Regions from separate parts of the Nocardiopsis nanhaiensis genome, predicted to be linked through region 2. Evidence: riboswitches for the same ligand, from Rfam matches in the RefSeq annotation. Region 2 holds a riboswitch; the other holds the start of a gene.
The links. Region 2 has a riboswitch for S-adenosylmethionine ahead of thrC (threonine synthase). Riboswitches for the same ligand answer to the same signal wherever they lie in the genome.
Positions count from the first base shown of each region.

Region 1: it holds a riboswitch for S-adenosylmethionine, as region 2 does, so the genes downstream of both, ACYVD1_RS19285 (aminotransferase class V-fold PLP-dependent enzyme) here and thrC (threonine synthase) in region 2, are expected to answer to the same signal.

Region 1 is NZ_BAAGZJ010000039.1:55,560-58,958, reverse strand. It holds gene ACYVD1_RS19290 (NmrA/HSCARG family protein) at 1-227, shown strand, start outside; gene ACYVD1_RS19285 (aminotransferase class V-fold PLP-dependent enzyme) at 235-1,611, opposite strand; SAM riboswitch class IV at 1,677-1,791, opposite strand; gene ACYVD1_RS19280 (DUF3870 domain-containing protein) at 2,006-2,404, shown strand; gene ACYVD1_RS19275 (CaiB/BaiF CoA transferase family protein) at 2,408-3,399, shown strand, end outside.
Region 2 is NZ_BAAGZJ010000015.1:76,349-79,747, forward strand. It holds gene ACYVD1_RS09840 (alpha,alpha-trehalose-phosphate synthase (UDP-forming)) at 1-1,057, opposite strand, end outside; SAM riboswitch class I at 1,443-1,587, shown strand; gene thrC (threonine synthase) at 1,601-2,860, shown strand; gene ACYVD1_RS09850 (ubiquitin-like small modifier protein 1) at 2,917-3,195, shown strand; gene ACYVD1_RS09855 (PadR family transcriptional regulator) at 3,312-3,399, shown strand, end outside.

The DNA of each region.
Region 1 (3,399 bases), on a different contig from region 2:
TCGCGATCGCGGGCGACGAGATCACCTTCCCCGCGATCGCGGAGATCTACGAACGCGTCACCGGGGTCCCGACCCGGTTCGAGCCCGTACTGCCGATCGAAGACCCCATGCTCCGGTGGTTCGACGAGGCGGGCTACGAGGCCGACATCGCGACCCTGCGCCGGGAACACCCGCGTCTGCTGACCGCGGAGGCGTTCCTGGCACACAGGCTCTCCGCGTCCGCCTAGGCAGGGTTCAGAGCACGTTGCGCGGGTCCGGGACCGGGGCGAGCCGACCGTCGCAGTCGGCGTACCCCCATCGTGGACCCCGCGCCACCAGGTCGGCAACTGCGCCCACCAAGCGGTCGACGTGCTCCCCGGTAGTCCCCACGCCGAGGCTCGCGCGTACGGCCTGCGTGTGGCCTTCGGGCAGCAGGTGCTTGGTGAGCGGGTGGGCGCAGAACAGGCCGTCCCGCACACCGATGCCGTACTCGGCGGAGAGCGCCGCCGCCAGCAGGTCGGCGGGCAGACCGTCGACGACGAAGGACACGATCCCGACCCTGGGCTGCTCCGTCCCCCAGAGGGTCAGCTCGTGCACTCCGTCGATCTCGGCGAGGCCCGCGCGCAGGCGCTCCAAGAGGGTGGCCTCGGCGATGTGCTGCAAGGAGAGGGTCTCCTGGGAGAAGGTGTCACAGGCTGCCGCCAAAGCCACGGCCCCGAGGACGTTGGGGCTCCCGGCCTCGTGGCGCGCGGGCAGGTCGTTCCAGATCACGTCGTGCTCGGTGACCTGCCGGGTGGCTCCCCCGCCAGCGAGGTACGGAGTGGCTTCGCGCAGCCAGTCGGCGCGGCCGGCCAGGACACCGGAGCCGAAGGGCGCGTAGAGCTTGTGGCCGGAGAGCGCCACGTAGTCGACCCCGGTCTCGGTGAGGCTGAACGGCAGGTGCGGCACGTACTGGGCGGCATCGACGACGATACGGGCGTCCTCAGCGTGGGCGGCCTCGACCAGCTCCTCCACCGGCCAGATCTCACCGGTGACGTTGGAGGCGGCGGTCACGCACAGAAGCTTGGGGCCGTCGGGGGCCTCGGCCAGCGCGGCGCGGGCAGCGCGGACAGCCGCCTCGGGGGTCTCGGGCAGCGGCAGTCGGACCACCTTCCCGGCGCGCGAGGTGGGGTGCTCCCAAGGCAGCAGGCTCGCGTGGTGCTCGGTCTCGAACACCACCACGGTGCACCCTTCGGGAACGGCGCGGGACAGCAGGTTGACGGCATCGGTGGTACCCCGGACGAACACCACGGCGTCCGCGGAGCCGGTCTCGTCGGCTTCGGTGCGCACGCCCAGGAAGCGGGCGACGCTGCGGCGGGCGCGCTCGTAGGAGTCGGTGCTGACCTGCGAGTGGTGTCCGGCCCCGCGGTGGACGCTGGCGTAGTACGGCAGGGCCGCGGAGAGCACGTCGGCGACGCTGGTCAGGCAGGGCGCACTGGCGGCGTAGTCGAAGTTGGCGTAGTCGACGTACTCCCCGGTGACGAGGGGGACCCCGCTGTCGGGGGTGACGATCGAGCAGGTATCGCCAGCGTCGGCGGCCCGGGCGGCGGAACGGCTGGAACGGGCGGGGTCGAACGGAATGACTGTGGTCATGAAGGCACCTCTTCTGTAGGTCGTGGGACCCACAGGGGTACGCCGGATGTCGGCTTCGCCTCAGGGGTCCGCGCTTGTCTGACACGGTCGTGTCGGGACCTGGTCCTCACCCGGGGCACCCCACCGCGGAAGGAGGGTTGCCGACCAGCTAGCCGGGGCTTGTCGCTGGTACTCGTGACCTGTGCCGAAATTTAACACATGGATCGCCTGGGGCGCACCGGCACCCTGGTGTGGCCTGGAACACCCCCCGCTTGACACCCGCAGCCACGGCTGGTCCATACTGTTCCTGAACTGCCCTCACGTCGCGGGTGTCCGGTTTCCCCCGGCCGCCCTTCAGGCGCGAGACTCCAGTGCGTTGGAGTTTTCGCATGCCCGCAGACGAGAGGTGCGTCCTTTGTACGGCGACGACCGTGTCCAGCAGCTTTTCCGCAACCCCAGGGTTGTCCTCATCTCCGGCTACGCCCGTCTTCCCGACTCGGTGGCGAGCCATTCCCAGTACCAGCGGCTCGGTGTCGTGCTCGCGGTGGACTCCGCGGACGGCCGTATCGTGGCCGCGGACACCACCCTCCTCACGGATCTGGCCAAGGACTTCTTCCGCGCCCTGGTCGAGGGCTCCTCGGTGACCGAGGACATCGCGGAGATCGTCCACAGGGTCCAGACGCGGTACGCGGGCCAGTCCGGCGCCGCCCTCACCACCGCGCTGCGCCGCTGCTTGGAGACCTATTACCAACTGCGGGACGGCGATCAGCTTCCCGGTAGCCAGCTGCCCAGCGCCCCCGACGCCAAGGAGTGACCCTTGAGTGAGACCATCCCCGACGCTCCCGCTCCCGAAGCGCCCCTCCCCCTCGCCGGGGTGCGGATCGCCGACCTCTCCCGGGTCCTGGCGGGCCCGTACGCCACCATGCTCCTCGCCGACATGGGCGCCGAGGTGGTGAAGGTGGAGCAGCCGGGCAAGGGCGACGACACCCGGTCCTGGGGCCCTCCCTACGCCGAACCCGCGGAGGAGCACCGGGAGGACCACTCCCCCGGCGAGGCCGCCTATTTCCTGTCCGTGAACCGGAACAAGCGCAGTCTGGCCGTCGACCTCAAGGACCCGGAGGGGCTGGCCGCCGTCCAGGACCTGTGCGCCACCTCGGATGTGGTGATCCAGAACTTCCGGCCCGGGGTGATCGACCGCCTCGGCCTGGGCTACGAGGAGATCAGCAAGCGCAACCCGGCGCTCGTGTACTGCTCGGTGAGCGGTTTCGGCCCCGAGCACGAGCCCGCCACCCGGCCGGGATTCGACATCGTCGTGCAGGCGGAGAGCGGTCTGATGGCGACGACCGGCCCCGCCGACGGCCCGGCCAGCAAGGTGGGGGTGGCGCTCACCGACGTGCTCACCGGGCTGAACGCGGCCGTGGGCATCCTCGGCGCGCTGATGCGGGCCAGGGTGACCGGTCGAGGTGAGAACATCAGTGTCTCGCTCGTCAACTCCACTCTCTCCAGCCTGGTCAATCTCACCCAGCAGGCACTGGTCACCGAGACCGAACCGGCACGGGTGGGCAACGCGCACACGACCATCGTGCCGTACCAGGTGTTCCCCACCGCGGACGCGGAGATCGTGATCGCCGCCGGGAACGACGCCCTCTATCAGCGGCTGTGCGAGGCGATCGGCCGCCCCGACCTGGCAGCGGACGCCCGCTTCGCCACCAACCCGGAACGGGTGGCGCACCGCGAGGAGCTGGTCGGAGAGCTCTCGGCGACGCTCCGGACCCTGCCCGCCGACCACTGGATGGAGGTCCTGGTGGG
Region 2 (3,399 bases):
ACTCCTCGTTGATCTCCTTCGCGAGCCGGAGCACCGAATCCGTGTACTCGCGGTACTCCGGTACGTCACCCCGGCTCGGGTAGGCGAACGCCAGGTGGGTGACCCGGCCCCGCCACTCCGGGTGGGCCATCAGCAGCTCCCGGAAGGACTCCAGGCCGCGCACGATGTTCTTGGACAGCTCGGTCCGGTCCACGCGCACGATCAGGCGGGCGTCGCCCACGGCCTCGCGCAGCGTCTCGCGCCGGGCCGCCACCGCGGGCTCGGCGGCGCTCTCCCGGAGCCCTTCCTCGTCAGCGCCCAGGGCGTGCACACCCACCTCGACGACACGCCCCCCGTGCTCCACCGTGCGCCGTTCGAGGTCGATGTCGGCGCGCAGGATCTCGGCACAGCAGCGCAGGAACGCGTCGGCCCACCGCGGGCTCAGGAAACCCAGCCGGTCGGCGCCGAGCATGCCCTCCAACAACTCCCGGGCTACCTGCGTCGGCAGCATCCGGAAGTACTCCGGTGGCGCCCACGGGGTGTGCGAGAAGTGCGCGATGCGCAGGTCGGGGCGGCGCGCCCGCAGGATCCGCGGCACCAAGGCCAGGTGGTAGTCCTGCACGGCCACGCGCGCGTTGTCGGCGGCTCCGCTGACCAGCGCTTCGGCGAAGGCGTTGTTGTACGCGGTGTAGTCCTCCCAGAGCTTGCGGAAATCCGAGCCGTAGGAGGGCTTGTTCGGGGTGTCGTACAGCATGTGCTGCACGAACCACAGGGTCGAATTGGCCACACCCGTGTAGGCGCCGGCGAAGGTGTCCTCCGGGATGTCCAGCATGTGAACCCGCATGCCGTCCAGATCGTGGGCGCGGTCCAACCGGGCCTGCGGCGCTTCGGCGGCGGCCCGCCGGTCGGGCTCGGAAAGGGCGGCGCACACCCAGAGGCTGTCGATCTCGCTGGCTACGGAGATCATCCCCGAGACCAGGCCGCCACCGCCCCGGCGGTGCTCCAGGGAGCCGTCGTCGGCGGTGGAGAAGGAGACCGGGCCCCGGTTGGAGGCAATGAGGATCTGGGCCTTGTCCACGTGGTCGTCCTCTCGGGAAAGCGCGAATGGGGTGGTTGGTGCGGACGGGAGGGCCGTACGGCTCGCGACCGGTGCGGTCCGGAGCCCGTGCCGCCTCTGGCGGCGTGCAAAGGGGGCGCGCCGGGCGCGACGCGCTCCCATAGGTCTCGCCTGCCGGCCGGCGCCCCAAACCCGCCCGAGGCCACCGGCACAGCTCGTCACACGGGCGCAACACGGACCCGTGCGTCGGTTCCGGACTACGGCCCGCTCAGCAGCCCGGACGGCCCGCCCGTCTCAGCATGTGAGCCCGTTGGTGTAATCCGGGTCACCCGGCATGGAAAACCGGTCAACCCGTCCGTTACAGTGACGGTGCGTCCCCAACGAGGGCAACGCGACAACTTCATATTGCTCATCCAGAGGGGTGGAGGGACCGGCCCGACGAAGCCCCGGCAACCATCTCGGTATGTGGACTCGCGATGTCAGGTGCGAACCCGCCGAGGCAGGTGCCAACTCCGGCCTGGGGTCAAGGTGGCCGCCAGGGAAGATGAGGGGAGAAGCCTCGCTATGGCGATCGCCGCCGCTGAACCCACCTCCGTCCGCGCTTTCGGACCGGGAACCGCCCTCTCCTGTAGGGAGTGCGGCGAGCGCTACGAACTCGCGCCGATCTTCGCGTGCCAGTTCTGTTTCGGGCCCCTGGAAATCGCCTACGACTTCGGCAGCGTCACCCGCGAGGAGATCGAGAGCGGCCCCAACAACATCTGGCGCTACCGCTCCCTCCTTCCGGTCCCCACCAACGTGGCCGAGCTGCCGAACATGAACCCCGGCCTCACCCCGCTGGTCCGGGCGGACCGCCTCGCTGCCGAACTCGGCCTGAAGTCCCTGCACGTCAAGGACGACTCGGCCAACCCCACGCACTCCTTCAAGGACCGCGTCGTCGCGATCGCCGTGGAGGCGGCCCGCACCTTCGGCTTCACCACGCTGTCGTGCTCCTCCACCGGCAACCTCGCCGGCGCTGTCGGCGCGGCCGCCGCGCGCGCCGGGTTTGAGTCGTGCGTGTTCATCCCGGCCGGGCTCGAGGAGGGCAAGGTCGTCATGGCCGCCGTGTACGGCGGCAAGGTCGTGGCCATCGACGGCAACTACGACGACGTCAACCGCTTCTGCTCCGAGCTCATCGGCGACGAGGCGGGGGAGAGCTGGGGCTTCACCAACGTCAACCTGCGCCCCTACTACGCCGAGGGGTCCAAGACGCTGGCCTACGAGATCGCCGAGCAGCTCGGCTGGCGTCTGCCCGAGCAGATCGTCATCCCGATCGCCTCCGGCTCCCAGCTCACCAAGATCGACAAGGGCTTCCAGGAGCTCGTCAAGGTCGGCCTGGTCGAGGACCGCCCCTACAAGGTGTTCGGTGCCCAGGCCACCGGCTGCTCCCCGGTCGCCAAGGCCTGGGAGGACGGCCACGACGTGATCCAGCCGGTCAAGCCGGACACCATCGCCAAGTCCCTGGCCATCGGCAACCCGGCGGACGGCCCGTACGTGCTGGACATCGCCGAGCGCACCGGCGGTTCGGTCGAGCACGTCAACGACGACCAGATCGTCGACGCGATCAAGCTCCTCGCCCGGACCGAGGGCGTCTTCGCCGAGACCGCGGGCGGTGTGACCACGGGTGTCCTCCAGAAGCTGGTCCGCGAGGGCAAGCTCGACCCCGAGGCCGAGACGGTCATTGTCAACACCGGCGACGGGCTCAAGACGCTGAACGCCGTCGACTCGGGCGTCACCGCCACGATCAAGCCGTCCCTGGACGCCTTCAAGGCCGAGGGCCTGGCCTGACCGGCCCCGTGCCCGTCCACCACCCGCCGAACCGACTTCCCAGGAGTACGAACACCATGAGCGCCAGCGTCCGCGTGCCCACCATCCTGCGCACCTACACCGACGACGCCTCCGAGGTGAAGGCCGAGGGCGCGACCCTCGCCGAGATCCTCGACGACCTCGAGGCCAACCACCCGGGTATTCGCGCCCGCATCCTCGACGACAACGGCAAGGTCCGCCGTTTCGTGAACGTGTACGTCGGTGACGAGGACGTCCGCTTCGAGAAGGGCCTCCAGACCGAGGTCAAGGACGGCCAGCAGGTCTCGATCATCCCCGCCGTGGCCGGAGGCTGCTGACCGGGTGAACTGCGGGGGCGGACGCCACTGGCGTCCGCCCCCTTTCTCGTGCCCGGACCGGCCCTGGCCGGAGCCTCGTAGCCTGGGATGAGGATTCTTCCGGGACGAGGGTGGCGATGTCGGCGACACGGTTGTTGGTGCTAGGGGTCGTGCGGATCCACGGTCAGGCACACGGGTACCGGGTGGGCCGCGAGCTCATGGACT